Regions from separate parts of the Pectobacterium odoriferum genome, predicted to be linked through region 1. Evidence: predicted binding sites of a transcription regulator. Region 1 holds the regulator's gene; each other region holds the start of a gene.
The links. Region 1 encodes PhoB, which activates phosphate uptake and scavenging genes when phosphate is short. Its sites were predicted from a motif close to CTGTCATAAAACTGNCNNAT; they were not measured.

Region 1 (9,984 bases):
AGATTCTTTTAAGAACTGGCGTTCGATGTCGGAATCTGGGGGGCGGCGCATCAAGCGTAGTATCAATATTGATACCACCAGCGTGCATTTCATGACGGAAGACGAGCAGGCGCGATTGCTGCGCAGCAAGCTCCTGTCGCCTTATATTCAGAACAAGAAGAGCGAACTGGAGCAGCACAATGCACAGTCCGACTCCGACCTAACATCACCGCTGAACGGCCGTCGTCTGACGAATTTAGGCACGTTCCGCGCCTACCTTCAGGTATATCTACGCACCCATCCGGGTATTCATAAAGGGATGACGCTGATGGTACGGCAGCTTGCGCCAACGTCAGAAGGGTTACCGTTGGAAATTTATGCGTTTACCAACACGACCTCCTGGGTCGATTATGAAAGCATTCAGTCTGATATTTTCGACCATATCTTTGCGATCTTACCGGAGTTCGATCTCCGCGTTCATCAAATACCAACCGGTCACGATATGCGGGTCATGGCGCAGCAAATGACGGCCCCGAAAGCGTAATATTGGCTCAAAAAAAGCGCTCCAATGAGAGCGCTTCTTCTGATAGCAATCGACTAACTTAATTCTGTGCCGCTACCGCGTTCTGACGCTTCTTCTTCCAGACATAGCCCACTAAAAGCAGCAATATCCAAATGATGCCGACATACAGCGACACGCGCGTGTCCGGGAAGTAGCCAATCAAACCGATGATGAAGAACAGGAAGACGATACCGAACACGGAGGTCACGATGCCGCCGCGCAGTGGGAACGCCAGCGCCTTCACTTCATCCGGGCTCAGACGACGACGGAAGGCGATCTGAGAAAACAGAATCATGATCCACACCCACACCGTTGCAAAGGTTGCCAGTGAAGCAATCACCAGAAAAACTTTACCGGGCATAATGTAATTCAGGTACACCGCCACCAGCAGCGCCATCATCATTACAACCACCGTGACCCACGGGATACCACGTTTGGAAATGCGACTAAACACCTTCGGTGCATGCCCCTGCTCCGCCATTCCGTGCAGCATACGGCCCACGCCGAAAACATCGCTGTTAATCGCCGACAGCGACGCGGTAATCACGACAAAGTTCAGGATGCCTGCCGCCGCGGTAATCCCCATATGCTGGAACGTCAGCACGAACGGGCTCCCGTTGGTACCGACCTGATTCCACGGATAAATCGACATAATGACGAACAGCGTGCCGACATAGAACACCAGAATACGCCACGGCACAGAGTTTATCGCACGAGGGATAGACTTCTGCGGGTCTTTCGCCTCACCAGCCGTAATTCCGATAATCTCCACGCCACCATACGCAAACATCACCAGTTGCAGCGAGAGAATCATCCCCATCACACCGTTACTGAAGAATCCGCCATTACTCCAGAGGTTGTGGATACCGGTGGGTTCGCCCCCGTTGCCAATCCCCCAGATGATGATGCCGATCCCGGCAGCGATCATGATGATAATCGTGGCCACTTTGAAGAAAGAGAGCCAAAACTCCAGTTCACCAAAAGCTTTCACATTCATCAGGTTAATGGCACCAATGATGAGTACCACGCTCAGAACCCACACCCAGTGCGGCACGGCAGGGAACCAGACGCCCATGTAGATGCCAAATGCAGTCACATCGGCAATGGCGACAATCAGCATCTCAAAGCAGTAAGTCCAGCCGGTGATATACCCCGCCAATGGCCCGAGATAATCCTGCGCATAGCGGGAAAACGAGCTGGACTGCGGGTTATGCACCGACATTTCGCCCAGTGCGCGCATGATGATATACGCGACAACCCCACCAATCAGATAAGCCAGTAATACACTGGGGCCAGCCATTTGGATCGCACTCGCAGAACCATAAAATAGACCGGTTCCGATCGCCGAGCCAAGGGCGATAAAGCGGATATGCCGCGTGCTTAACCCACGCTTGAGCTTAGAGGATGGTTGTTCCATTGATAAGCAACCCTGTCTTATATAAGGAGAACATTACAAAAAGAAAAACCACAGGCAAAAACCTGTGGTGCAGAAACCCAACGTTGTGCTGGAGCAGTACGCTATCCCTACCGCCCCAGTGCAATCAGGCATTAACGATATTATTGGTGTACCGTAACTTCCTGACGACCACAAAGCCTGTCGTAAATCACCGCAACCAATAAAATCAGCAGTGACGGTGGCAGCCAGGCCAATCCTTGCTCGCTCAGCGGCAAGTTGAGGCTCCACTCTGGCAACAGCGATTTGAAGGCCGACGATTTTATACCATCAATCATGCCAAATAACAGACTGACTAACATAACGGGAGCCACAATACGTGAAGCGCTATTCCACCAACGCAGTGTAAAGCTCAATAAAACCAGAATGATACACGGTGGATAAATCGCCGTCAGTACGGGAATGGAAAGTTGAATCAGATGGCTCAGGCCCAGATTAGACACCACCATCGAGAACGTTCCCAGCACAAACACCAGCGTGCGGTAAGACAACGGCAGGTATTGCGCAAAGAATTCAGCACAGGCACAGGTTAGCCCCACCGCCGTCACCAGACACGCGATGAAGATTAACAACGCTAGGAAGCTGCTTCCCATGTTGCCGAACGTGTGTTTCACATAGGCATGGAGAATCTCTGCCCCATTCTGCGCCTGCGGTACCAGTTCTCCACTGACAGAACCGAGCTGGAACAGGCTCAGATAGACCAGCGTAAGGCCGATACCCGCAATTAACCCAGCCCATACGGTATAACGCGTCAGCAGCACGGAGCTAGTCACCCCACGCGAGCGCGCCGCATTAACGATCACGATACCAAAGACCATTGCGCCCAATGTATCCATCGTCAGATAGCCGTTGACGAAACCATTAGAGAACGGCAGTTGCTCATACGTTTCTGTCGCTGGGATAGGTGAACCAGCAGGCCACAGCACCGCAGCAATACCCAGTACCGCCAGAGCAATAATCTTTAACGGTGCCAGCACGTGGCCGACCGTATCCAGCAGTTTGCCCGGATACAGGGAAATCGCGATCACAATGGCAAAATAAATCAGGCTATAAATCAGCAACGGAGAGGCTTCGTTGCCAACCAAAGGCGCCAGGCCGACCTCAAACGACACCGTTGCCGTGCGCGGCGTTGCGAACAGTGGTCCAACAGCCAGATAGCACACGGTCGCCAGAACCACCCCGGCCTTTTTACCAATCGGCGAGCTCAGCGCGTCAACGCCACCGCCAACCCGGGCAAGGGCGATCACAGTCAACACCGGTAGACCCACCGCCGTCAGTAGAAAACCAATCGCTGCGGTCCAAACGTGCTCTCCCGCCAGCAATCCCACCATAGGCGGGAAAATAATATTTCCTGCCCCAACGAATAAAGCAAAGGTCATAAAACCTAATGCCACAATATCTTTGGAAGTTAAACGATGACTCATAGTTATGTCGTGTTGCCTGTATCAAATCGATAAAAAGAAAACGGTGTCGTTTATCGCCGCCAGAAGTCGTTCACAAAGGGCTAGCTCGAAGCATGGCGTCAACACTCTGGAGACACGAAAGATGGCGGTCATATACTCTAAATAATTCGAGTTTCAGGAAGGCGGCAAGAGAAGGAATCCCGATGAGCTTACTTGAGTAAGTGATTCGGGTGACTAAACGCAGCCAACGCACATGCAACTTGAAATATGACGAGTATAGAGGAGTTATTTTTTGCACAGCCATATTGGGTGCTAAGTAAAACGTTTATAGCGTAAAAAGACAAGCAGAGATCCAAAAACCAGAGCATCAAGCCTAACTATGCCAAAAAATAAGAATATAAATTGGTTTATCCTGATTTGCATAACACATGATTTGCGCATTTATCGATATTTCATTGCAATAAAACTGACAAAAATCGGTATAAAATGCGTTACTTGATCATAAAAAAAACATATTTCACAAAATCGTCGCGAACGGAAAGCTGGATAACGGCCACAAAAAAGGCCGGATCGTATGATCCAGCCTCTGTATACCTGTTGCAGAGATAGCGCTATCTCATCGGTATCACCACACGCGATTGGCGATATCCACGACAAGTTTCAGCTTATTCCACTGCTGCTCTTCCGTCAGGCTGTTGCCCTCTTCCGTTGAAGCAAAGCCACACTGCGGGCTCAGGCAAATTTGGTTGAGATTGACATATTTTGCCGCTTCCGCGATGCGCGCCTGCACAACTTCAGCCTCTTCCAGTTCACCGTTCTTCGTAGTGATCAGCCCCAGCACTACCTGCTGATGGCCTGGCTTCACAAAACGCAGCGGCTCAAACCCACCCGCTCTCTCGGTATCATATTCCAGAAAGAACGCATCAACCTTCACTTCACCGAACAGAATTTCTGCCACAGGCTCGTACCCGCCTTCAGAAATCCAGGTCGAACGGAAATTACCGCGACAAACATGTAAACCGATAACCAAATCCGCAGGCTTATCGGCCAGCGCTTTGTTCAGCACGTCAGCATAGGTCCGCGCCAACTGTGCAGGATCTTCACCACGTTCACGAATCTGGCGTTTTTGATCGTCAGAGCACAGGTAGGCCCACACGGTGTCATCCAGTTGCAGAAAGCGGCAGCCTGCATCATAAAATGCGTGGATCGCATCGCGCCAGGTTTGCGCGAGATCATCGAAGTAGTCAGCCAAATCGGGGTAAACCGTCGCATCAATCGCTTTTCGTCCACCACGGAAATGCATCACGCTAGGACTTGGAATCGTCATTTTAGCGACCGCATCGCCAGAAATGCTGTTCAGGTAGCGGAAATGATCGAGCATCGGGTGCTGAGGATTAAAGCCGACTTTATCCACGACACGAATCGCATGGGATTTGGTCTGAATACCGTTGAATTGAATACCGTGATCGGCTTCGTAGCGCTCCACACCGTGCAAATCGGCAAAGAAATCGAAGTGCCACCAGGCACGGCGCAGCTCACCATCCGTCACAACCTGCAAGCCCGCTTCACGCTGCTTTTCTACTACACGCAGAATCTCACGATCTTCAATGTTACGCAGCGCAGCATCATCAATCTCGCCGGCCTGATGCTGAAGACGTGCTGCCTTAATCGCTGCCGGACGCAAGAAACTGCCGACGGTATCGGCACGGAAAGGGGATAAGATGTTCGCCATATGTCGCTCCTGACATGTTGCCAGTACTATTCTTCAGGAAAGAAGCGTACTGACAGATAGTTTCAATATGAAATATTTGCCCAGAGGGATAATTACATTTAATTTTATTTAGCCATCTGGACGTCTAAATTTAAAACTATCCTGTCACGTGGCGAATCACAGGGCAATGGAAGAATTTTCACGTTACATGAAGAAAGTTCATCTAGCGTGAAAACATCGCAAATTCGTCGAGGAAAGAGGAATTATTCCGGCAGGCCAATCAGCTGGCGCGCCTGACGACGCGTTTCTTCCGGCAATGGCAAATAGCCATCCTGATTCACCAGCGCTTGCCCCGTTTCAGACAGCACACGCGCTAAAAATGCCGCCGTCAACGCTTCCAGTGGTTGGCTGGGCGCTTTGTTCACGTAGATATAGAGGTAACGGGTGTAGGGATACAAACCGCTGCGGATATTCTCAGTCGAGGGGGAAATGTAGTCGGTGCCTTGTGCAGCTAACGGCAGCATTTTCACGCCGCTGGTACGAAAGCCCACGCTGGCATAGCCGATGGCATCGGTCGACGCAGCAACGGCCTGCACAACGGACGCCGACCCCGGCAATTCATTAACTTGAGGAAGGAAATCGCCACGGCATAGCGCCTTTTGTTTAAAGAACCCATAGGTTCCCGACGCAGAGTTTCGCCCATAGCGCAGTAACGTGCGTTTTTCCCAACTGCCATGCAGGCCGAGATCGCCCCACTGTTTTATCGGCTGGTGGTTACCGCAGCGCTGCGTAATCGAAAAGATGGCGTCCAGTTGCGACAAGTTCAGCCCAGGTAGCGGGTTATCCTGATTGACCAACACAACCAGCGCATCCATTGCCACCGGCACCGCCAGCGGCGGATAGCCATAGTGCAGGACGAATGCCTCAATTTCGCTGGCCTTCATCGCTCTGCTCATCGGCCCAAGCTGCGCGGCTCCCGATGCCAGAGACGTCGGCGCAGAGGACGAACCTGCGGCCTGAATCTGTAAATTCACGTTTGGGTAATGCTGGCTGAAATCCGCCGCCCAAAAGGCCATCAGGTTAGCCAGCGTATCCGACCCCGCGCTGGAGAGGTTACCAGCCAACATCTGGCGAGGCTGTGCGGAGCAAAACGCGCTGAGCAGCAGTAAAAAAGCGCCCGCAATACGAGTAGCGGATGTCATGGATAGCGTTTTCCGTCAGGCTGAAGGTTTCACTGTATTTTCAGCCAGAGAGGCAGGGACAATCAACCGATTCGGCAGCGTAAAGACGAAACGTGAGCCCATCCCATCCTCACTCATGATCTCCAGACGGGAATCATGATGGCTGAGTGCATGCTTAACAATCGCCAGCCCCAGCCCGCTGCCGCCCGTTTGTCGTGAACGCGCCTTATCCACCCGATAAAAACGTTCCGTCAGGCGCGGCAAATGCTCGGCCGCAATTCCCGGCCCGTTATCGCTGACCTGAAATTGTGCGCCCTGTGGAATCTTCTGCCAGCAGACTTCGATACGCGTTCCCGCTGGCGTATGGTTGACCGCGTTATACACCAGATTGGATACCGCACTGCGCAGCTGTTCTTCATTACCAAACACGCGGAGGCTTTCGTTCACACGAAAAACGATCTCATGACGCCCCTGACTCAGCGTCTGCGCTTCACGCTGCAATACGCGCAGCATCAATGGAATATCGACTTTTTCATTCAGATCAATTGCCGTTGCCGCCTCAATACGGGACAAGGTCAGCAGCTGTTTGACCAGCCCGTCCATGCGTCGGGTCTGCTCCTGCATGGTGTTCAGCGCCTTCCCTCGCAGAGCCGCATCCAGCGTTTCTTCCTGCATCATTTCCAGATAGCCCTGCAACACCGTCAGCGGCGTACGCAGTTCATGGCTCACGTTAGCAAAAAAGTTACGCCTGGCGCCTTCAAGCTGGTGCATTTGCGTAATATCACGCACCACCATCAGTAGCTGCCCTTCGGAATACGGCATCACGCGGAATTCAACATGGTGAGAATTATTCAACTGTAGCGTGAGAGGACGGCTAAAATCCTGTCCTTTCATGTAATTCGTGAATTCGGGATAGCGCAATAAGTTGAGGATATTCTGACCGTTATCCTCCGGCCAGCGGAAACTCAGCAGGTGCTGCGCCAGATGATTACACCAGAAGATCGTTCCTTCTTCGGTAATGATCACCACGGCATCGGGCAAGGACTCGGCACCGCTGCGAAACCGTTTGATCAGGAGCGCCAGCTCACGACGTCGGCGTCGGTTACGCAACTGCATCTGATAGAGCCCGTAGAACAGCGGTTCCCAGCTCCAGCGGCCGGGCGGTGGCGTCATGCTGCGGTCGACCCACAGCCAATAAGAGAGTTTTAGCTGGTTATAAAAATTCCAGCACAGTAGGCCTAATACCGCGACCAGCAGAAACCAGGGCAGATAGCCAAAAATCAGCCCCAGCAGTAAGGCAGGCAAACAAAAAAAAGCCAGCTCCAATGCCAGCCTTTTCCATGATAAACGTTCTAGCACGTTAATATTTCTCCGGTTACGATCACCTCAGTAACGCGTTGAAAAACGGTAGCCCGTTCCCCGAACGGTTTGCACCATTTTGTCATGTCCGCTGGTTTCCAGCGCTTTACGCAGGCGACGAATATGGACGTCGACAGTACGATCTTCAACATAAACGTTAGTGCCCCAAACGTGATTCAGCAACTGTTCCCGGCTATAAACACGTTCAGGATGCGTCATAAAGAAATGCAGCAGTTTAAATTCTGTCGGTCCCATGTCCAACGCGTGCTCTTCGGTCGTCACGCGATGAGAGGAAGGATCGAGGCTCAGGCCACGCATTTCAATCACTTCTTCCACCGCCATCGGTGAAATTCGGCGCATCACGGCTTTGATACGCGCCACCAATTCTTTGGGTGAGAACGGTTTGGTAATGTAATCATCCGCCCCCACTTCAAGCCCGCGCACCCGGTCTTCTTCTTCGCCACGCGCGGTCAACATCATCACCGGAATATCACGCGTCAGCGCCTCACGCTTCATATGCTTGATGAATTGCAGGCCCGATCCTCCTGGCAGCATCCAGTCCAATAACACCAGTTCTGGGAACGGCTCCGACAGTTGCGTTACCGCACTATCATAGTCTTCAGCTTCAACGGGTTGATAGCCATTTTGTTCCAGTACAAAGCAGACCATTTCACGAATTGGTGCTTCATCTTCCACGACTAATATGCGTTTTGCCATTGTTAATCCTGTCGTTAATCATCGTCGCTGTTAGCAGGCGAAAGGCATTATGCGTCAGTTTTATGACAGATTTATGAAAAACACACGGCCCTCTCTGCACGATTGTTACAGCGCGTACATCCTATTTTTCGAGCCGCTTTCCAAACGTCTGATTCCACCGCGACAGCCGCCCCCCTGCTATATATAATCATGGCATTACGATGACAAAGCACTCTGGCGACGACACACCCTTTCACATAATAAATAATGATAACGTCATCCACCGCCACGCGGCATGAATATCGAGAGAACACGATGCGCATTATCCACACCGCCGATTGGCATTTAGGACAATATTTTTATACCAAAAGCCGCGCTGTTGAGCATCAGGCTTTTCTAAACTGGCTTATCGTTCAGGTGGAACAACATCAGGTCGATGCCATTATCGTTGCTGGCGATATTTTTGATAACGGCTCGCCCCCCAGCTATGCGCGGGAAATGTATTATAGCTTCGTGGTCGCGCTACAGCGCACAGGCTGCCAGCTCATCGTTCTCGGCGGCAACCACGATTCTGTCGCGATGCTAAACGAATCCCGCGAGCTGCTGGCCTGCCTGAACACACGGGTAATTGCCTGCGCCAGCGACGATCCTGCCCAACAGGTGATCCTGCTGGAAAACCGTCAGCGGCAGCCCGGCGCCCTGCTCTGCGCGATTCCGTTTTTACGTCCGCGCGATGTGTTAACCAGCAAAGCTGGGCAATCCGGGGATGAGAAACAGCTGGCGCTACAGGAAGCGATTACCGCGCACTACCAGCAGTGTTACCAACTGGCTTGCCAAAAGCGCGACAAACTAGGCCTGCCGCTGCCGATTATTGCAACCGGACACCTGACGACAATTGGCTCGACCGCCTCAGAATCCGTGCGCGATATCTATATTGGTACGCTCGATGCTTTCCCGGCTCAGGCTTTTCCTCCTGCGGATTATATCGCGCTAGGCCATATTCACCGCCCGCAGCGCGTGACGCAAAGCGAGCACATTCGCTACAGCGGTTCCCCCATCCCGTTGAGTTTTGATGAACTCAACAGCGAGAAGTCCATCTGTCTGGTGAGTTTTGCACCAGACACGCCAGCACAAGTAAAAACACTGCCTATTCCCGTCACTCAACCGATGCAACTGATTAAAGGCAGCCTGAGCGATATTGAACAACAGCTGGCAGCGTTTCAGCACTATCAGGGCGATAAACCCGTGTGGCTGGATATTGAACTCAACACGCAGGATTATCTGAGCGACATGCAAAAACGCATTCAGGCGATGACCGAGCACCTGCCCGTTGAAGTACTGCTGCTGCGCCGCACGCGCGAACAGCGCCTGCAAGCGATTACCCAGCAGGACAAGGAAACGCTAAACGAATTAAGCGTGCATGACGTTTTTGAACGTCGTCTGGCAACGGAGACAGACATGGAAGACGGTCGCCAACAGCGTGTTCGCACGCTGTTTAATCAGGTTATTGATGAACTGGAAAATAGCGAGCCTGCCCAATGAAAATCCTCAGTCTGCGTTTAAAGAATCTCAACGCGCTGAAAGGCGAATGGAAAATCGACTTCACGCAGGAGCCGTTTTCCAGCAATGGCTTATTTGCC
Region 2 (9,984 bases), 1.8 Mb from region 1:
GGGCTGGCAGATGCTGCGCTCCGCACGAAATAAAGCACAGTTAGAAACCACGCAGGAAACGGCGGTGGTGCTGCCTCAGCGCGGTAAAACCTTCATGCGTGGATTATTGACGAATCTGGCTAATCCGAAGGCGCTGATCTATTTCGGCAGCGTGTTCTCGCTGTTTGTTGGCGACAGCATCGGCAGCGGCGCGCGTTGGGGCTTGTTCGCGCTGATCTCGGTTGAAACGCTGATCTGGTTCAGCCTAGTCGCGATGGTTTTTGCCCTACCGGCAATGCGTCGTGGCTATCAGCGTCTGGCTAAATGGGTGGATGGCGTGGCGGGCGTGTTGTTTACTGGGTTCGGCCTGCACCTGATTTTCTCTCGCTAACCTTTCCCTCTGAACGATAGGCGTGCGCCGCTAGCCGATACGGCGCACTGCCTTCATCAGGCCTTTCTCGCCGTGGCGAGTAACGCGCCGACCAGCACGAACAGCGATCCGAATATCCGGTTGAGTGTCTTCATCTGTCGTGGGCCTTTCAGCCACCCGGCGATACGCGTGGCTAGCGTGGCGTAGCCAATCATCACGATGATATCGACCACAACGGTGGTGACGCCCAATACCAGATACTGTGCGGCCTGCGGCTGGTGGGGGATAATGAATTGCGGGAACAGCGCCGCCAGAAACACGATGCTTTTCGGGTTGGTCAGATTCACCAGCACCGCACGTTTAAAGAGCCTGCGACGCGGCATAGCGCTGGCGATCGCCTGAAGGTCAAGTGCGCCTGCGGCGCGCCACTGCTGAATTCCCAGCCAAATCAGATACGCCGCGCCCAGCCATTTCAGTACATCGAAAGCCAGTACAGATTGGTTAAGCAACGCGCCTAGCCCAATGCCGACCAACACGATATGAATCGCTAGCCCGACCTGTAAACCACAGATCGAGGCCGCCGCACCGCGATAGCCGTGGCTAATTCCGGTGCTCATGGTGTTGATGGCACCAGAGCCGGGCGACAGGCTGAGAATAAGCGTTGTGAGTAAGTAGGTTAACCACCAGTCCAATGTCATGAAGCATGCCCCTGAATCACGTTCTGTATTACGAGAGTCTGTCTGTTTTTTATGTCACAATACGCTTGTGCTCCACTGCTTGTCATTTTCTTCCGCTAGCTTTTTTTCCCGCGTCACCGGAGGGTGTGATGATTCAACGCCACAATACGTTGTTTACGTCGGAACGGTTAACGCCCGAATGGTTAACCTCGAACCTGTTAACGCGAGAAGCGCAGTTTGCCGCTTTTGCGACCGGAGAATTACTGGATTTCTGGCGTCAGCGCGAAGAGGGCGAATTCTCTGGCGTAGACGATGTGCCGATCCGGTTCGTTCGCTTTACTGCGCCGCAGCACGACAAAATTGTCGTTGTCTTTTCAGGCCGTATCGAAAGCTATGTCAAATATAGCGAAGTGGCTTACGATCTCTTTCATAGCGGCTATGATGTGCTCATCATGGATCACCGTGGGCAAGGGCGGTCGGGGCGAGTATTGCAAGACGGCCACCGTGGACACGTGCTGCGCTTTAGTGACTATGTCGATGATGCCGAAATGCTGTGTCAGCAGCATATTGGCTCGAAACACTATACCCGCCGGTTTGCCTTGGCGCATTCAATGGGTGGGGCGATTCTGGCGCAGCTTTTGATCCGCCAACCTGAAACGTTTGATGCCGTGGCGCTGTGCGCGCCGATGTTTGGTATTCGTTTGCCGCTTCCTCACTGTGTTGCTGGCTGGATCGTCGATTGGGCGGAGCGTCGCCCAGCAATACGTGATTACTACGCTATCGGCACTGGGCAATGGCGTCCTTTGCCTTACCGGATGAATGTGCTGACGCACAGCCGTGAACGCTACCAGCGCGGTATTCGCTTTTATGCGGATTCACCGGATTTACGCATCGGCGGCCCCACCTATCATTGGGTGCGAGAGGCGATACTGGCGGGGAAACAGCTACTGGCTCAGGCCAGCGCCGTCACCACGCCGCTTCTGCTGTTACAGGCGGGAGAAGAGCGCGTGGTGGATAACCGCAGCCAGAATGCGTTTTGTCAGGCACTGGCACAAAGCGGTAACGCCAATTCAAACGGTGTTTTGCAGGTTATCCACGGTGCGCGGCATGAAATTCTCTTTGAAACGGATAACCTCCGCGCTCAGGCATTTGCGCTGATTCTGGCGCACTTTGCGCGTTATCATTAATTTTAGCCTGCTGGCAGGCCGTTCAACGGACGCTGCCAGCAACTTCGTTAATTTTTTTGCGGCGGGTGCCGCCGCAACACACCAGAAGTGAGATCTCATCGCTATGTACCATGTCGTTGCTTCCGATTTAGATGGCACACTGCTGTCACCTGACCACTCGCTGTCCCCCTATGCTAAAGAAACCCTCAGGCTGCTGACGGAAAAAGGGATTCACTTTGTGTTCGCTACCGGACGGCATCACATGGATGTCGCGCAGATCCGCGATAACCTCGGCATCAGCGCGTTTATGATTACCTCGAATGGTGCGCGTGTGCACAACTCGCAGGGCGAGCTGATTTTCAGCCACAATCTGGATCAGGACATTGCCCGCGACCTTTACAGCGTCGTACACAATAACCCCGATATGCTGACGCACGTTTACCGCGATGATGAGTGGTTTATGAACCGTCCGCGTGCGGAAGAAGAACGTTTCTTCAAAGAGTCGATCTTTAAATACAAGCTGTTCGAGCCTGCCCTGCTCGAAACCGATGGCGTCAGCAAAGTGTTCTTTACCTGCGATTCCCATGAACAGCTGTTGCCGCTGGAAGAAGCGATCAACGCGCGCTGGGGTGACCGCGTCAACGTAAGCTTTTCGACGCTGACCTGTCTGGAAGTGATGGCGGGCGGCGTGTCTAAAGGCCATGCGTTGGAGCAGGTGGCGAAGATTATCGGCTTCTCGCTCAAAGAGTGCGTGGCGTTTGGTGATGGTATGAACGACTACGAAATGCTGTCGATGGCCGGAAAAGGCTGCGTGATGCAGAACGCACATCAGCGCCTGAAAGATATGCTGCCAGATCGCGAAGTGATTGGCTCTAATGCGGACAGCGCCGTGCCGAATTACCTGCGTGAACTGTTTCTGAAATAATCGATGTGTTATCGAGCCAACGCATCATCGGGCACACCGTGCCCGATGGGAAAGCTGAGCCTCAGCGATTGTTTAAGGATCGAGATACCGAGGGCGACCACGGTGCGAGGCATCCCTGCGGGAGCCTCATCATCGTGTTTCCCTCTAAATCCATGCTTAAGCGACCAGTATTAGCGCTTCAGCGCGGTTTTTTCAGGAAATCGACCGCTTTGTCGGGAAAGTCGGTGAACAGGCCGTCAACATCCGCCTGATAGTAGAGGATGTCGTAGAGCCGCCCGATATCGTTGGCGTACGCCGGTAGCCTGTCGGCTCTTGCCGTAAACGGGTGTACCTGAAGTTTATGCCGGTGGGCTTCTTTCACCATGTCGGTAAAGGTGATGTGGTCAGGTGTCGAACCTTTCTGGACGAGCATGTGATAGTCCGGGCCGATACCGTCGGCATAGGTCGCAATTTGCTGCATAGCGCCGGGCTTTTGCATCCAGTCGTAGTGGTAATTCACCCACGTTCCATCGGCCTGCTTCTCGTAGGTTTCATGCCAGTCGGTATAGGCAATCAGTTGAATCAGGTTCAGATCCATCTTCATCTGCGGCTGCAATTCGGTTTTGATGCGCTTTAGCTCGGCAACATCAAACGATTGCAGGAAGACCTTATCGCTTTTTTTCGTATAGCCATACTGCTTCAACACGGCCAGCGTTTCGCGCGCGATGTCTTTCCCTTCCTGATGGTGAAACCACGGCGCTTTGATTTCGGGGTAGAGGCCGATGTTCTTGCCGGTTGAGTGGTTCAGCCCCTGAATAAATTCAATTTCTTCCTGAAAGGTATGAATACGGAAGTCGGATTTCCACATCGGAAAACGGTTTGGGTAGCTCTGTACCTGCTTGCCGTCTTTGATGTCGAACCCTTCGGTAAATTTCAGTGACTTGATTTCTTTCAGCGTGAAATCGATGGCGTAAAAGCGTCCATCTTTGCGGGCGCGCTGCGGAAAGCGTTCGGCCACGTCGGTCACGCGATCCAGATAGTGGTCGTGCAGGACAATGAGCGCGTTATCTTTGGTGAGCACCAGATCTTGCTCCAGATAATCGGCACCCTGAGCGTAAGCCATCGCTTTCGCCGGAAGCGTATGCTCGGGCAGATAGCCGCTGGCACCGCGGTGGGCAATAACGATTTTGTCGGTTGATGAAGCGGAAGCACTAAAGGAAACGGAGAGCGCGAGGGCGGAGAGTAGGGATGTTACGGTAACGTTCATGCGATCAAACCTCTTTCTGTTGAGAGAAAGGCGGCGTCATCAGGACGCCGCCAGAGGGATGCTGACAAGAGCGGGTTAGGCGCGATTGGCTAACTCTGCTTTATGCTTTTTCTCATTCAGCATAACAACAACCAGCAGAAGTACAGCCAGAATGCTGCCGCCGATCATGACTATGAAACCGCCGTCCCAACCGAAGAAGTCAACGGTGTAGCCGACGATGGCGCTGGCGGCAACGGAGCCACCGAGGTAGCCGAACAGGCCGGTGAAGCCCGCGGCTGTACCCGCTGCTTTTTTCGGTGCCAGTTCCAGTGCATGCAGACCAATCAGCATGACCGGGCCGTAAATCAGGAAGCCGATGACGATCATACAGGCCATGTCCACACCCGGGTTACCGGCTGGGTTCATCCAGTAAACGATAGTTGCTATTGTCACCAGCGTCATGAAGAACACGCCTGTTGCACCACGGTTACCTTTGAAGACCTTGTCGGACATCCAGCCGCACAGCAGCGTGCCCGGAATACCTGCATATTCGTAGAAGAAATAGGCCCAGGAAGACTTATCCAGTGCGAAGTGTTTAACTTCCTTCAGGTAGGTCGGTGACCAGTCGAGGATACCGTAACGCAGCAGGTAAACGAAGACGTTGGCGATCGCGATGTACCACAGCAGTTTGTTGGGGAAAACGTACTGCATGAAGATCTGCTTAGCCGTCAGTTCTTCTTCCGCTTTTTCATTGTAATCAACCGGATAATCGTTTTTGTACTCTTCAATCGGTGGCAGACCACAGGATTGCGGCGTGTCACGCATCAGTGCAAAAGCGATCATGGCAATCAGAATGGCGGCGAAGGCCGGCATATAGAGTGCTGCTTTCCAGTCGTTGAACCAGGCCATACCCAGCAGGAACAGCAGAGGAGGAATACCACCGCCGACGTTGTGAGCACAGTTCCATACGGACACGATGCCACCACGTTCTTTCTGCGACCACCAGTGAACCATCGTACGTCCGCACGGCGGCCAACCCATACCCTGGAACCATCCGCACAGGAACAGCAGGACGAACATAATCGCAATGCTGGACGTTGCCCACGGCACGAAACCCATGAACAGCATGACCGCACCTGACAGAATCAGACCCGCAGGCAGGAACACGCGTGGGTTAGAACGGTCGGATATGGACCCCATGATAAATTTGGAGAATCCGTAGGCAATAGAGATACCCGACAGCGCAAAACCAAGATCGCCGCGTGAGAAGCCCTGGTCAATCAGATAAGGCATGGCGAGTGCGAAGTTTTTACGCACCAGATAGTAGGCGGCGTAGCCAAAAAATATCCCCATGAAAATCTGCCAGCGCAGGCGGCGATAGAGCGGATCAACGTGTTCTTGCGACACGCGCGGCTGGTGGGCTGCGGGCCTAAAAATACTCAGCATAGATATCTCCAATGCGAAAAAAAACGATAGCTTTTTTGTTCTATTACGAACGTTATTGTAAGGGGGTAGCGTGCAAATGAGTGTGATTCATGGCGCTAATGTTACAATTTTATGAAACTGTGACGATTTTTGCGCTCATGTTAACAGAATAGGAAAATTCCACAGTGTGGTTTTGGTGACATAAATCACACTTATTGTTTTTAAATCCCGTTTTATTTTCGTTTAGTGTTCGATTTTGCTCTTTATCAAACATTAACCCTTCTTTCTGTGTCCCAATAGCAACATGTATACCCTCCGCCTGAAGTGAGAGCAGAATGAAAAACATGGTGAACTGGCGTGAAACTGACGTGGTTGTCATCGGCGGTGGTGTGACGGGAGCGGGTACAGTACGAGACTGTGCCCTGCGCGGACTGCGCTGCCTGCTGCTTGAACGTTATGACATTGCGACCGGGGCGACCGGGCGTAATCACGGTTTATTACACAGCGGCGCCCGTTATGCGGTAACCGATGGCGAGTCTGCCCGCGAATGTATTGAAGAAAACCAGATTCTCCGGCGGATTGCTCGCCACTGTATTGAGCCTACCGACGGTCTGTTTATCACCTTGCCAGAAGACGATCTCGGCTGGCAGGCGCAGTTTATTACCGCCTGCCAGCAGGCTGGGATTCACGCTCAGGCGTTGGATCCGCAGGAAGCGCTACGGCTGGAACCGGCGGCAAACCCGACCCTGATTGGCGCGGTGCGTGTGCCGGATGGCTCCGTCGATCCCTTTCGCCTGACGGCGGCCAACATGATTGATGCCTGCGAGCACGGCGCGGAAGTGCTGACTTATCATGAGGTTATCGGGCTGATTCGTCAGGGCGACCGTATTACCGGCGTGCGCGTTTTCGACCATAAAAAAGGTGTAGAAACAGAAATCTATGCACAGGTGGTGGTCAATGCGGGCGGTATTTGGGGGCAACACATTGCGGAATATGCCGATCTGCGCGTGCGTATGTTTCCGGCAAAAGGCGCGTTGTTGATTCTAGGACACCGCATCAACAACATGGTGATCAACCGCTGTCGTAAGCCGGCGGATGCCGACATTTTGGTGCCGGGCGATACCATTTCGCTGATTGGCACCACCTCAACCCACATCGATTACGATCAAATCGACAACATGCTCGTGACGCCTGCTGAGGTGGAAACGCTGATGCGGGAAGGTTCGATGCTGGCGCCGACATTGGCGAGTACGCGCATTCTACGCGCCTATGCGGGCGTCCGGCCGTTGGTTGCCAGCGATAGCGACCCCAGCGGACGTAGCGTGAGCCGCGGCATTGTGCTGCTCGACCATGCCATCCGCGACGGGCTGGAAGGATTTATTACCATCACCGGCGGCAAGCTGATGACCTACCGCCTGATGGCGGAATGGGTGACTGACGCCATCTGCAAAAAGCTGGGTCATGACGTGACCTGCTCGACGGCACAGACGCCGCTGCCCGGTTCTGAATCGCTGGAGGAAGTGAAATCTGCCCCTCACGCCCTGTCTGCTTATCCTGTGGCAAAACCGTTATCTGCGCCGCTGCGCGGTTCGGCGATTTATCGTCACGGTGAACGTGCCGGGCGAATGCTGTCCGGTGAGCGTCTGGATCGCAGTCTGGTGTGCGAATGTGAGGCCGTGACGGCGGGGGAAGTGCGCTACGCCGTGGAGTCATTGCAGGTAAATAACCTGATTGATTTACGTCGGCGCACCCGCGTGGGGATGGGCACCTGTCAGGGTGAGCTGTGCGCCTGCCGTGCGGCGGGTCTGCTGTGCCGTCTGGGCACTGCGACGCCGGAGCAGTCGCTCACGCAGCTCAGCCAGTTTTTGAACGAACGCTGGAAAGGCATTCGCCCGATTGCGTGGGGCAATGCGCTGCGCGAAAGCGAGTTTACGAGTTGGATTTATCAGGGATTGTGCGGCCTGACGGCCAGCGACAGTCAGGAGGATCGTCATGCGCTATGACGTTGTGATTATCGGTGGCGGACTGGCGGGATTGACCTGCGGCATTCGCTTAGCGGAGCAGGGAAAACGCTGTGCGATTGTCAGCGCGGGGCAGAATGCGCTGCATTTTTCTTCCGGTGCGCTGGATTTACTTTCCCATCTCCCTGACGGACAGCCCGTGAGCCAGCCGCTCAATGCGCTGGATGAGTTGGCGCGTCAGGCTCCTCATCATCCTTATTCCCGTATGGGCGCGACGGCAGTGGCGGCCCTGTTGCCACAAGTTGAGGCGCTGCTGGAACGCAGCAATATCACCCTGCAAGGCAATCATCACCAGAACCACTGGCGCATGACGCCGCTAGGTAAGTTTCGTTCATGCTGGCTGAGCCCGGTCGATGGCGTAACGCGTGGTCTGCCGGATGCCCGCTTTGGCGACAATCCGCTGATTGCGGGTATCGAAGGCTTTCTGGATTTTCAGTCCCGTATTGTGGCCGGCACGCTTCAGGCGCAGGGGATTGCGGCACGCAGTGATGAACTCAAGCTGCCCGTGCTGGATCGGCTACGCCAGAACCCCAGCGAATTCCGCGCGGTAAATATCGCCCGCGTGCTGGATCGGCCGGAAAACCGCTCGGCGCTGGTAGAAGAGCTGTCGCTTCTGGCTAACGGTAACGATGCCATCATCATGCCTGCGTGTCTGGGATTGGACAGCCCTGAAATCATCAATGAACTCGCTGATGCGTTAGGTAAACCGGTGCTGCTGTTACCGACATTACCGCCGTCAGTACTCGGCTTACGCCTGCATCAGGCGCTGTCGCAGCGTTTTCGCCAACTGGGTGGCATGGTGATGCCGGGCGATCGCGCGGTGCGTGCCTCGCTGTCGCCGCAGGAGATTGCGATCCATAGCCTCCATCACCGTGATATTCCGCTGCGGGCGAAGCATGCGGTGCTGGCGAGCGGTAGCTTCTTTAGCAACGGGCTGGTGACGCAGTTCGATCGAGTGACCGAACCGGTCTTTGGGCTGGACGTGCGGTTTGCCGATCAGCGCGAGGGCTGGAGCCAGCAGGATGTGTTTGCGCCGCAGCCTTATCTGCAATTTGGTGCGATTGTCGATGAACGTCTGCATCCGCGCATTGAGGGCGAAACGGTCAATAATCTGTACGCGATTGGTGCGGTGCTGGAAGGCTTCGACCCTATTGTGCAGGGATGTGGAGCGGGGGTGTCCTTGCTCAGCGCACTTCATGTTGCCGAACAAATTTTGAATGAGGGCAACCCATGAGCCTGCTTAGCGATAACAGTTTTGAAGATTGCATCAAGTGTACGGTCTGTACTACGTACTGTCCGGTGTCGCGTGTGAACCCACTTTATCCCGGCCCGAAACAGGCTGGGCCGGACGGCGAACGCCTGCGGCGTAAAGATCCGGCGCTGTATGATGATGCGCTGAAATACTGCACCAACTGCAAACGTTGTGAAGTCGCGTGCCCGTCGGATGTCAAAATTGGCGATATTATTCAGCGCGCAAAGGGGACGCACAGCACCCACAAGCCGACATTGCGCGATGCGATTCTGAGTCATACCGACTTCATGGGGTCAATTGCTACACCGTTTGCGCCGTTGGTGAATACGGCTACTAGCCTGAAACCGGTGCGCCAACTGCTGGATAAGGCGTTGAAAATCGACCATCGTCGCCAGTTGCCGACATACTCGTTCGGCACCTTCCGGCGCTGGTATCGCCAACAGGCGGCAAAACAGCAGGCCTATGATGAGCAGATCGCTTACTTCCACGGCTGCTATGTGAACTACAACCATCCACAGCTAGGTAAAGATCTGGTTCAGGTCTTTAACGCGATGGGTATTGGCGTCCAGTTGCTGAATAAAGAGAAATGCTGCGGCGTGCCGCTGATCGCCAATGGTTTTCACGACAAGGCCAGAAAGCAGGCGCACGCGAATATCAAATCGCTGGATGAGGCGATTAATCAGAAATCTCTGCCAGTGGTCGCGACGTCATCCAGTTGTACGTTCACGCTGCGGGACGAGTATCCACATCTGCTGGGCGTGGATAACGGTCACGTGCGCGATGGTGTCGAACTGGTGACACGTCAGCTCTACCGCTTGCTGGAAGAAGAAGGGCGAACGCTGCCGCTGGGTAAATTGCCGCTGCGGGTGGCGTATCACACGCCTTGCCATCTGGAACGAATGGGCTGGACGGCGTATACCCTGGCGCTGCTGCAACGCATCCCC
Region 3 (9,984 bases), 1.4 Mb from region 1:
CGGGTGAAAATCGGTGCTGGCTGCGTAATCAAAAATTGCATCCTTGGCGATGACACAGAGATCAGCCCTTATTCCGTGTTGGAAGATGCCGTGTTAGAAGCGGAGTGTACCGTTGGCCCATTTGCCCGCTTGCGTCCCGGATCGGAGCTGGCTGAGGGCGCGCATGTCGGCAACTTTGTCGAACTGAAAAAAGCGCGGCTGGGTAAAGGATCAAAAGCGGGTCACCTCAGCTATTTGGGTGATGCGGATATCGGTTCCGGTGTTAATATTGGCGCAGGAACGATCACCTGTAATTATGACGGCGCGAATAAACATAAAACGGTTATTGGTGACGATGTATTTGTTGGTTCGGATAGTCAACTGGTAGCGCCCGTTAGCATTGCCAGTGGCGCGACGATCGGTGCAGGAACGACGGTTACGCGCGACGTGGCAGAGAATGAGCTGGTGGTCGGTCGCGTGAAACAACGGCATATTTCCGGCTGGATACGGCCAGTGAAAAAGAAATAATATTTGATGCCTCCGCACGCGGCGGAGGCGGTTTTGCCCTGTGCTTTGGCCTATCCCCTGTGTGGGTCGGTCTCCGAGCACAGAACAAAACATAATAATCCCCAACTCTCTACAAGGCTCGGGGAACCCGGAAAAACCGGAACAATCAGGTCTAAGACATCCCTGGTGACACAATATGTCACTTTTATAGGAATACCATCGATGTGTGGAATTGTAGGCGCTGTTGCGCAACGTGATGTTGCTGAAATTTTGTTGGAAGGTTTACGCCGTCTTGAGTACCGCGGCTATGACTCTGCGGGCCTGGCGGTGGTTGACAGCGAAGGACATGTCGCTCGTTTGCGCCGTTTGGGGAAAGTGCAGGTGCTGTCTCAGGCAGCCGAAGAGCATGAACTGCACGGCGGTACGGGTATTGCCCATACTCGCTGGGCAACGCACGGTGAACCTTCTGAAGAGAACGCACACCCGCATGTTTCTGAACATATCACTATCGTCCATAACGGCATTATCGAAAACCATGAACCGCTGCGCGAACTGCTGATCGGTCGCGGCTATCGTTTCGTTTCTGAAACCGATACCGAAGTGGTTGCTCATCTGGTTCATTTTGAACAGCAGCAGACCGGCGGAACGCTGGTTGACGTGGTTAAGCGTGTGATCCCACAGCTGCGCGGTGCGTATGGCATGGTGGTGTTGGATAACCGCGACCCAAGCGTATTGGTCGCCGCGCGTTCTGGTAGCCCGCTGGTGATTGGCCGTGGTGTGGGTGAAAACTTCATTGCCTCCGATCAGCTGGCATTACTGCCTGTGACTCGCCGCTTTATGTTCCTGGAAGAAGGTGACATTGCGGAAATCACCCGTCGTGATGTGCGCGTTTTTGATAAATCCGGCCAGCTTGCCGTACGCGAAGAAATTGAATCAAAAGTGAATTACGATGCTGGTGACAAAGGCGCGTATCGTCACTACATGCAGAAAGAGATCTATGAACAGCCGATGGCGATCAAGAACACCCTTGAAGGGCGTTTCAGCCACGGCGAGATCAATCTTTCTGAGTTAGGCCCGAAAGCGGATGAGCTGCTGGCGAAGGTTGAGCACGTTCAGATTATCGCCTGCGGTACGTCCTACAACTCCGGTATGGTTTCCCGTTACTGGTTTGAAGCGCTGGCGGGGATTCCGTGCGATGTAGAAATCGCTTCCGAATTCCGCTATCGCAAACCTGCCGTGCGTAAGAACAGCCTGATGATTACCCTGTCCCAGTCCGGTGAAACGGCAGATACGCTGGCGGCACTGCGTTTGTCCAAAGAGCTGGGCTACCTGGGTTCGCTGGCTATCTGTAACGTTGCGGGTTCCTCGCTGGTGCGCGAATCCGATCTGGCGCTGATGACTAAAGCGGGCGTAGAGATTGGCGTGGCCTCGACCAAAGCCTTCACTACCCAGCTTACCGTTCTGCTGATGCTGGTGGCGCGTGTTGGCCGCCTGCGCGGTATGGATGCGAAAATTGAGCATGAGATCGTTCACGGTTTGCAGGCGCTGCCAGCGCGTATTGAGCAAATGCTGTCTCAGGACAAGCTCATCGAATCTCTGGCGGAAGGTTTCTCTGACAAGCACCATGCGCTGTTCCTCGGCCGTGGCGATCAGTACCCGATCGCAATGGAAGGGGCGCTGAAGCTGAAAGAGATTTCTTACATCCACGCGGAAGCCTATGCGGCAGGCGAGCTGAAACATGGCCCACTGGCGCTGATTGATGCGGATATGCCAGTTGTCGTCGTGGCACCGAACAACGAACTGTTGGAAAAATTGAAATCCAACATCGAAGAAGTTCGGGCGCGCGGCGGTGAGCTGTATGTCTTCGCTGACGAAGATGCCGGTTTCACCAGCAGCGAAAATATGAAGATTATTCCACTGCCGCATATCGAAGAAGTGATTGCGCCAATCTTCTATACGGTGCCGTTGCAGCTGCTGTCTTATCACGTCGCGCTGATTAAAGGCACCGATGTCGATCAGCCACGTAACCTGGCGAAATCCGTTACGGTAGAGTAATTTTTTAAAAACGGAGGTAAATAGCGATTGTGTTATTTACCTCCGCTTATTTTTATAGTACATCTCATTTTTTATCCCCCTTATTTTAAGTCCACCGCACTCTCCTTATCAAAATTTATTGGGTATATTGGTTTACCCATATTGAATATTGATTAGTTCTTAATATGAATAACAAACAACAATATCTGGATATCGCTGAAGGGAAGGGTGAAAAAGCGCCTTCAACGATGGTGGCTTTCTCCTCACGAGAGATGAACTATCCACTGCTGGAGAGCTTGTTAGAGGCGCAGGCATTTTTCACCGAGGGCGAAATAAGCTATACCGAGCAGGAACAGGGTGGATTCTTTTATACCTGTCGTCATCACGATCGTGAGCTGACCTTTTATCTTGAGGTATCGGAGCGCGATCCCGAGAATAACATTACGCCGATACATTCAACCGATGAAATTTCGCCGGAGCTGCTGGCGCAGGCGAATGCGGCAACGCAGGAAGTGATGGTTGAGTGTATTTTTGGCCCCAATCCACTGGAAGATTACGTTCATCAGCTCCGTTTATTAAGCGCCGTGGTGCCGGATTTTCTCTTGGGTATCGATATTTCCGCGGCCGGTAACGTGTTTACCCGTGAATGGCTGAGTTTTCAACTGGAAGATGATGTCCTGCCGGAAATTGAATCGCTGTATACCATTCATGCCGTGTACGACATCGAGAACGATCCGCCAACCACATTCTGGTTCCACTCGCATGGTCTGGCGCGATGCGGCCTGACGGAGGCTGAATTAGTTATTCCTGAGACGCTGAGTTCGTATTATGGCATCCCAGATTTATTCCGAAGCTTTGTTAATAATGCTATTCAAAATCAGCAAATTACCTTTAATGAGCCGATTCTGTGCGGGCAAACGGACAGCGGGTATGAATATCTGGTGGCGTTGCCGTTTGAAGAAGGGTTACGGCATGTGAATCAATCCACACCGATTGATCAACTGCGGCCTCTGGAAGAGATGCACTACGATCTGGAAGGGACGCCGGAAGGCGTGTTTCTGGGCGATCACGCCGATCGGGATGACGTGCATCAGGAGCCTTCCTGCATGCTGTTTCGTACCAACGAAGAGAATCCGGTACTGCAAACGTTCTTTAAAGGGTTTGATGAGCAGAATGCCATCATGTTCTGGCGCACGAACGCGGAAACGGCAGAAATGTCACGTAAAGCGCAGCTGCGCTGGCGTTATTTCGTCAACATGTTTAAAAATTATCATGTGAGTGACGAACCGGCTAAGCCCAGTTTTTTAGCTAAGCTACTCAAAAAATCACCTAAGCCCGTCGAAAGTGAATGGCGCTTTATGGTGAAGTTTGGCATTCCTCATGGCGAAGCGGGAGAAGAGCGTGAACACATGTGGTTTGTGCCCGAAAAAATCGACGATGCGGTCGTTACGGGGACATTAATCAATCATCCATTCTACGTTGAGGACATGCAGGAAGGCGGTGTGTATTCTATTGATATATCGTGGGTAACCGACTGGGCGATTTATTATCAGGGCGATAGCTATAAGCCTGATACGATTTATAAACTGCTTAGCCATAGCCAGACTCACTGACCAATCTCCTCTACCAGTCAGAACGCGTGTTCTGGCTGGTGGTGCCCGAACTTTCCCGCTCACTGCTCTTTTGTCATAAAACTGTCATATTTCGTACATTTTACTGTCACCAAATTGTCCTATTTTTCCTCCTGCGAACTACACTCTGATTTGATAACTCTGATTGATAACGACGTTACGTCGACACGTTTGAGTATCCCACAGGAGGGATTATGAAACTGATGCGTACCACTCTTGCCAGTGTTGTTGCGGCAACCTTTTCTCTGACGGCATTTTCTGCTTTAGCTGCTGCTAACCTCACCGGTGCCGGTGCGACATTCCCTGCGCCTGTTTATGCCAAATGGGCTGACTCCTATCAAAAAGAAACCGGTAATAAGGTTAACTATCAAGGCATCGGTTCTTCTGGCGGTGTAAAACAGATTATCGCTAAAACGGTCGATTTCGGTGCTTCTGACGCGCCTCTGGCTGACGACAAATTAGCACAGGATGGTTTATTCCAGTTCCCAACCGTTATCGGTGGCGTGGTACTGGCTGTAAACGTTCCTGGTATCAAATCTGGCGATTTAACGCTGGATGGTAAAACACTGGGTGATATCTACCTGGGCAAAATCAAAAAATGGAACGACCCAGCCATCACCAAACTGAACCCGAATGCCAAGCTGCCGGATCAGGATATCGCAGTGGTTCGTCGTGCTGACGGTTCTGGTACCTCTTTCGTGTTCACCAGCTACCTTGCAAAAGTGAACCCAGAGTGGAAAGAGAAGATTGGTGCAGGTTCTACTGTGAACTGGCCAACCGGTCTGGGCGGTAAAGGTAACGATGGTATCGCGGCGTTCGTACAGCGTCTGCCCGGTTCTATCGGTTACGTAGAATACGCGTATGCCAAGCAAAACAACCTGGCTTACACCAAACTGATTTCTGCCGATGGCAAAGCGGTTAGCCCGACTGGCGCAAGCTTCAGCAACGCGGCTAAAGAGATCGACTGGAGCAAGTCTTTCGCTCAGGATCTGACGAACCAGAAAGGCGCTGATGCATGGCCGATCACCTCAACCACGTTCATCCTGGTTCAGACCAAACAGGAAAAACCTGAGCAGGGCGCTGAAGTGTTGAAATTCTTCGACTGGGCGTTCAAGAAAGGCGGTGAGCAAGCTGAAGCGCTGGATTACGCCACACTGCCAAAAGAAGTGGTTGAGCAAATCCGTGCTGCCTGGAAAACTCAGGTAAAAGACAGCAGCGGTAAAGCTCTGTACTAATTATTGTATCGACACCATCGTGTTGATAACCAGAGCGTGATGAGGCTGTCAGGTTCTGGGAAAGATGTAGTGGAATAACAAGTCGTATCGGGGCGGAGAGGTGATAGTAACCTCTCTGCCTTCAATAGCTTATCAAATGTAGTTAAAACGAGAAGAGAGACGTATGGCGGAGTACAAGCCAACTATCAAAGCCCCGGGAAAATATGGCGATATCCTCTTCAGCACGCTGGTAAAACTGGCGGCGCTGGTCACGTTACTGCTCTTGGGAGGCATCATTGTTTCCCTGATTGTGGCGTCTTGGCCTAGCATCGAGAAGTTCGGTTTTTCCTTCTTGTGGACGAAAGAGTGGGATGCGCCCGCAGAGCAGTTTGGTGCACTGGTTCCGATTTACGGCACCATCGTTACCTCGCTGATTGCACTGATTATTGCGATTCCGATTAGCTTCGGGATTGCGTTGTTTCTGACAGAACTGGCACCAGCTTGGTTGAAGCGTCCGCTTGGCGTGGCGATTGAATTGCTGGCAGCCATACCGAGTATTGTTTACGGCATGTGGGGGCTGTTCATTTTCGCTCCGCTGTTTGCCAAATACTTCCAACAACCGGTAGGCAACGTCCTGTCCGGTATTCCTATTGTTGGCTCGCTGTTCTCCGGGCCGGCATTCGGGATCGGTATTCTGGCGGCTGGCGTCATTCTGGCCATCATGATTATCCCGTACATTGCGGCGGTGATGCGTGATGTGTTTGAGCAAACGCCGGTGATGATGAAAGAGTCTGCCTACGGTATTGGCTGTACGACGTGGGAAGTCATCTGGCGCATTGTGCTGCCTTACACCAAAAACGGTGTGATCGGCGGGGTGATGTTGGGATTGGGGCGCGCGTTGGGGGAAACCATGGCGGTCACCTTTATCATCGGTAACACCTACCAACTCGACAGCGCGTCGCTGTATATGCCAGGCAACAGTATTACCTCTGCGCTGGCGAACGAATTCGCCGAAGCGGAATCCGGCCTGCACACGGCGGCACTGATGGAGCTGGGGCTGATTCTGTTTGTGATTACCTTTATTGTTCTGGCATGTTCAAAGCTGATGGTGATGCGTCTGGCTAAAAATGAGGGGGCGCGCTAATGGCTGCATTAGGCATAGAGCAAGACGCTGCTCTGGAGCGTTCGCGGCGTAAAATGCAGGCCTGGCGTCGCCAGAAAAACCGCATTGCGCTGTTCTTATCCATGTCCACGATGGTGTTTGGCCTGTTCTGGCTGGTCTGGATTCTGTTTTCGACCGTGACCCGAGGCGTGGATGGCATGTCTCTGGCGTTGTTTACCGAAATGACGCCGCCGCCTAATACGGCGGGTGGCGGGTTGGCGAATGCCATCGTCGGGAGCGGATTGCTGATCCTGTGGGCGACGCTGCTGGGGACGCCGCTGGGTATTATGGCAGGCATCTATCTGGCGGAATACGGTCGTAAATCCTGGATCGCCGAAGTGATTCGTTTCATCAACGACATTCTGCTGTCAGCACCGTCGATTGTGGTGGGTCTGTTTGTCTACACGCTGGTGGTGGCAAAGATGCAGCACTTCTCCGGCTGGGCGGGCGTGATTGCGCTGGCGCTGTTGCAGGTGCCGATTGTGATTCGTACCACTGAGAACATGCTTAAACTGGTGCCAGATAGCCTGCGTGAAGCGGCTTATGCGCTGGGGACGCCGAAATGGAAAATGATTTCTGCGATTACGCTGAAGGCATCGGTATCGGGCATCATCACCGGGGTATTACTGGCCATTGCGCGTATCGCCGGGGAAACGGCGCCGCTGCTGTTTACGTCGCTGTCGAATCAGTTCTGGAGCACGGATATGATGCATCCGATTGCTAACCTGCCGGTCACCATATTTAAGTTTGCCATGAGCCCGTTTGTGGAGTGGCAACAGCTGGCTTGGGCGGGCGTACTGCTGATTACGATGTGTGTGCTGCTGCTGAATATTCTGGCGCGCGTTATTTTCTCTGCCAAGAAGCACTAATTCGCTAAGAAAGCGTCGTTTTCTGAGAAACATTAAATAAATTCAAGGCGCTGCCAGGCAGCGCCAGGAAAAAGAGAGAAGTCTTGATGAGTATGGCTACTGAGACATCCAACAAAATCCAGGTACGCGATCTGAATTTCTATTACGGAAAATTCCATGCGTTGAAAAACATTACGCTGGATATTGCCGCGAATCAGGTTACCGCGTTTATCGGCCCGTCCGGCTGTGGTAAATCCACGCTGCTGCGTACGCTGAATAAAATGTATCAGCTCTACCCTGAGCAGCGCGCCGAAGGCGACATCCTGCTGGATGGCAATAACATCCTGACGGATAAGCAAGATATCGCGCTGCTGCGCGCCAAGGTCGGCATGGTGTTCCAGAAGCCGACGCCGTTCCCGATGTCGATTTACGACAACATCGCGTTTGGTGTGCGTCTGTTTGAAAAGCTGTCTCGTGCCGATATGGATGAACGCGTTCAGTGGGCGCTGACCAAAGCCGCGCTGTGGCAAGAGACGAAAGATAAGCTGCACCAGAGTGGCTATAGCCTGTCCGGTGGTCAACAGCAGCGTTTATGTATTGCGCGTGGTATCGCGATTCGTCCAGATGTCTTGCTGCTGGATGAACCTTGTTCTGCGCTTGACCCGATTTCTACTGGTCGCATTGAAGAGCTGATCTCCGAGCTGAAAAAAGATTACACCGTGGTTATCGTGACGCACAACATGCAGCAGGCGGCGCGTTGCTCAGATCATACGGCGTTCATGTATTTGGGTGAACTGATTGAGTTCAGCGATACTGATACCCTGTTTACTGCTCCACGGCAGAAACAGACTGAAGATTACATCACCGGCCGTTACGGTTGATTAGGAAAGCATCATGGATAATCTGAATCTGAACAAACACATTTCCGGTCAGTTTAACGCCGAACTGGAACACATCCGCACGCAGGTCCTGACCATGGGCGGGCTGGTGGAGCAACAGCTGAGTGACGCGATTACCGCGATGCATAATCAGGATGCGGAGCTGGCTCAGCAGGTGATTGAAGGTGACGCCAAAGTTAACATGATGGAAGTGGCGATTGATGAAGCCTGCGTGCGCATTATTGCGAAAAGGCAGCCTACCGCCAGCGATCTGCGTCTGGTGATGGCGATCATCAAAACCATCTCCGAACTGGAACGCATCGGTGACGTAGCGGATAAAATCTGTCGTACCGCGCTGGAGAAGTTTTCCCATCAGCATCAGCCGCTGCTGGTGAGTCTGGAGTCATTAGGGCGCCACACCGTGCAGATGCTGCATGACGTGCTGGATGCGTTTGCCCGTATGGATCTGGATGGAGCGATTCGTATTTATCGCGAAGACAAAAAAGTGGATAAAGAGTACGAAGGGATTGTGCGTCAACTGATGACCCACATGATGGAAGATCCTCGCACCATCCCAAGCGTACTGACGGCGTTGTTCTGCGCCCGTTCTATCGAGCGTATTGGTGACCGTTGCCAGAACATCTGCGAATTTATCTTCTATTTCGTCAAAGGTCAGGATTTCCGTCACCTGGGTGGCGATGCGCTGGAAAAGCTGCTGGCGCAGAAAGATAAAGCCGAAGAGTGATCCAGTCTTTGTGATTCTCGTGATAACGCCCTGCTTGCAGGGCGTTATTTTTTATCAGGATAGTGAATCAGATCGTGGAAGCGCGCTGTGGTATCGGCAGGGTTGTGGTAGCGGTGTACCCTGTCGGCGGCAAAGCGCAAGGCGTCACCAGCGGACAACACATGCGTTTGCCCATCAACGGTCATTTCCAGTTGTCCCTCCAGCACAATAATATGCTCGATCACCCCGCTTTCATGCGCCGATGAGGTGCTGCTGGCACCTGCCGCCAGCTCAATAACCAACATATCAAAACGTAGCTTTTCGTCGAAAGGGAAGAGCGGTGCAACGTGCATTCCCGCTTCGTTTTCCCTGAATGACGATCCCGCTCCTGAGCGATAGGTCACGTCTTCGTGCGCGAGCGTCGGTTCAATAAAGCTAGAGAACGCGACATTCATGCCAGTCGCAATTTTCCACAGCGTGGAAACCGTTGGGCTGGATTCCCCCCGTTCGATCTGGCCCAGCATCGCTTTGCTCACACCTGTCTCTTCTGCCGCACGCGTGAGGCTCCAGCCTTTCTCTTGTCTTAACGTTTTCAACGTATTGCCAATACGGCGGGTTAGCTCATCAGACATCAGTACTGGCTCCTGCTTGTGCGTTATAGCGCACACTGCTATGTTAACGCTTTCTGTGCGTTATAACGCACGATAAGAGTGAAGGTATACCATGCCTGCGTCATTTGCGCTAAAAGATGTCACCTTTTCGACCCTCATCGCTGGCTTTGTTGCGGTGCTGGTGGGCTACACCAGCTCGGCCGCCATTATTTTTCAGGCAGCGGAAGCGGCGGGTGCCAGTGCGGTGCAGATCGGCGGCTGGTTAAGCATGCTGGGGATTGCCCAGGGGCTGGCGTCTATTAGCCTGTCGCTGTATTACCGCGCGCCGATACTGGCGGCCTGGTCAACGCCAGGGGCGGCGCTGCTGGTCACCAGCCTGCCGGGCACCTCGATCAA

Region 2: the regulator PhoB is predicted to act here: its motif matches at 5,887-5,906, upstream of glpT (glycerol-3-phosphate transporter).
Region 3: the regulator PhoB is predicted to act here: its motif matches at 4,204-4,223, upstream of pstS (phosphate ABC transporter substrate-binding protein PstS).

Annotation. Positions count from the first base shown of each region.
Region 1 covers NZ_CP034938.1:1,326,024-1,336,007, reverse strand. The annotation lists gene EO763_RS05865 (mechanosensitive ion channel family protein) at 1-523, shown strand, start outside; gene proY (proline-specific permease ProY) at 582-1,958, opposite strand; gene brnQ (branched-chain amino acid transport system II carrier protein) at 2,099-3,418, opposite strand; gene EO763_RS05850 (cobalamin-independent methionine synthase II family protein) at 4,023-5,129, opposite strand; gene EO763_RS05845 (PstS family phosphate ABC transporter substrate-binding protein) at 5,372-6,310, opposite strand; gene phoR (phosphate regulon sensor histidine kinase PhoR) at 6,326-7,648, opposite strand; gene phoB (phosphate response regulator transcription factor PhoB) at 7,676-8,365, opposite strand; gene sbcD (exonuclease subunit SbcD) at 8,660-9,886, shown strand; gene EO763_RS05825 (AAA family ATPase) at 9,883-9,984, shown strand, end outside.
Region 2 covers NZ_CP034938.1:4,543,230-4,553,213, reverse strand. The annotation lists gene rhtC (threonine export protein RhtC) at 1-370, shown strand, start outside; gene rhtB (homoserine/homoserine lactone efflux protein) at 427-1,047, opposite strand; gene pldB (lysophospholipase L2) at 1,176-2,213, shown strand; gene yigL (sugar/pyridoxal phosphate phosphatase YigL) at 2,317-3,117, shown strand; gene glpQ (glycerophosphodiester phosphodiesterase) at 3,296-4,363, opposite strand; gene glpT (glycerol-3-phosphate transporter) at 4,439-5,788, opposite strand; gene glpA (anaerobic glycerol-3-phosphate dehydrogenase subunit A) at 6,103-7,770, shown strand; gene glpB (glycerol-3-phosphate dehydrogenase subunit GlpB) at 7,760-9,022, shown strand; gene glpC (anaerobic glycerol-3-phosphate dehydrogenase subunit GlpC) at 9,019-9,984, shown strand, end outside.
Region 3 covers NZ_CP034938.1:4,966,032-4,976,015, forward strand. The annotation lists gene glmU (bifunctional UDP-N-acetylglucosamine diphosphorylase/glucosamine-1-phosphate N-acetyltransferase GlmU) at 1-507, shown strand, start outside; gene glmS (glutamine--fructose-6-phosphate transaminase (isomerizing)) at 709-2,541, shown strand; gene EO763_RS22480 (DUF4026 domain-containing protein) at 2,706-4,133, shown strand; gene pstS (phosphate ABC transporter substrate-binding protein PstS) at 4,346-5,386, shown strand; gene pstC (phosphate ABC transporter permease PstC) at 5,550-6,509, shown strand; gene pstA (phosphate ABC transporter permease PstA) at 6,509-7,396, shown strand; gene pstB (phosphate ABC transporter ATP-binding protein PstB) at 7,483-8,256, shown strand; gene phoU (phosphate signaling complex protein PhoU) at 8,270-8,998, shown strand; gene EO763_RS22510 (helix-turn-helix domain-containing protein) at 9,043-9,609, opposite strand; gene EO763_RS22515 (benzoate/H(+) symporter BenE family transporter) at 9,701-9,984, shown strand, end outside.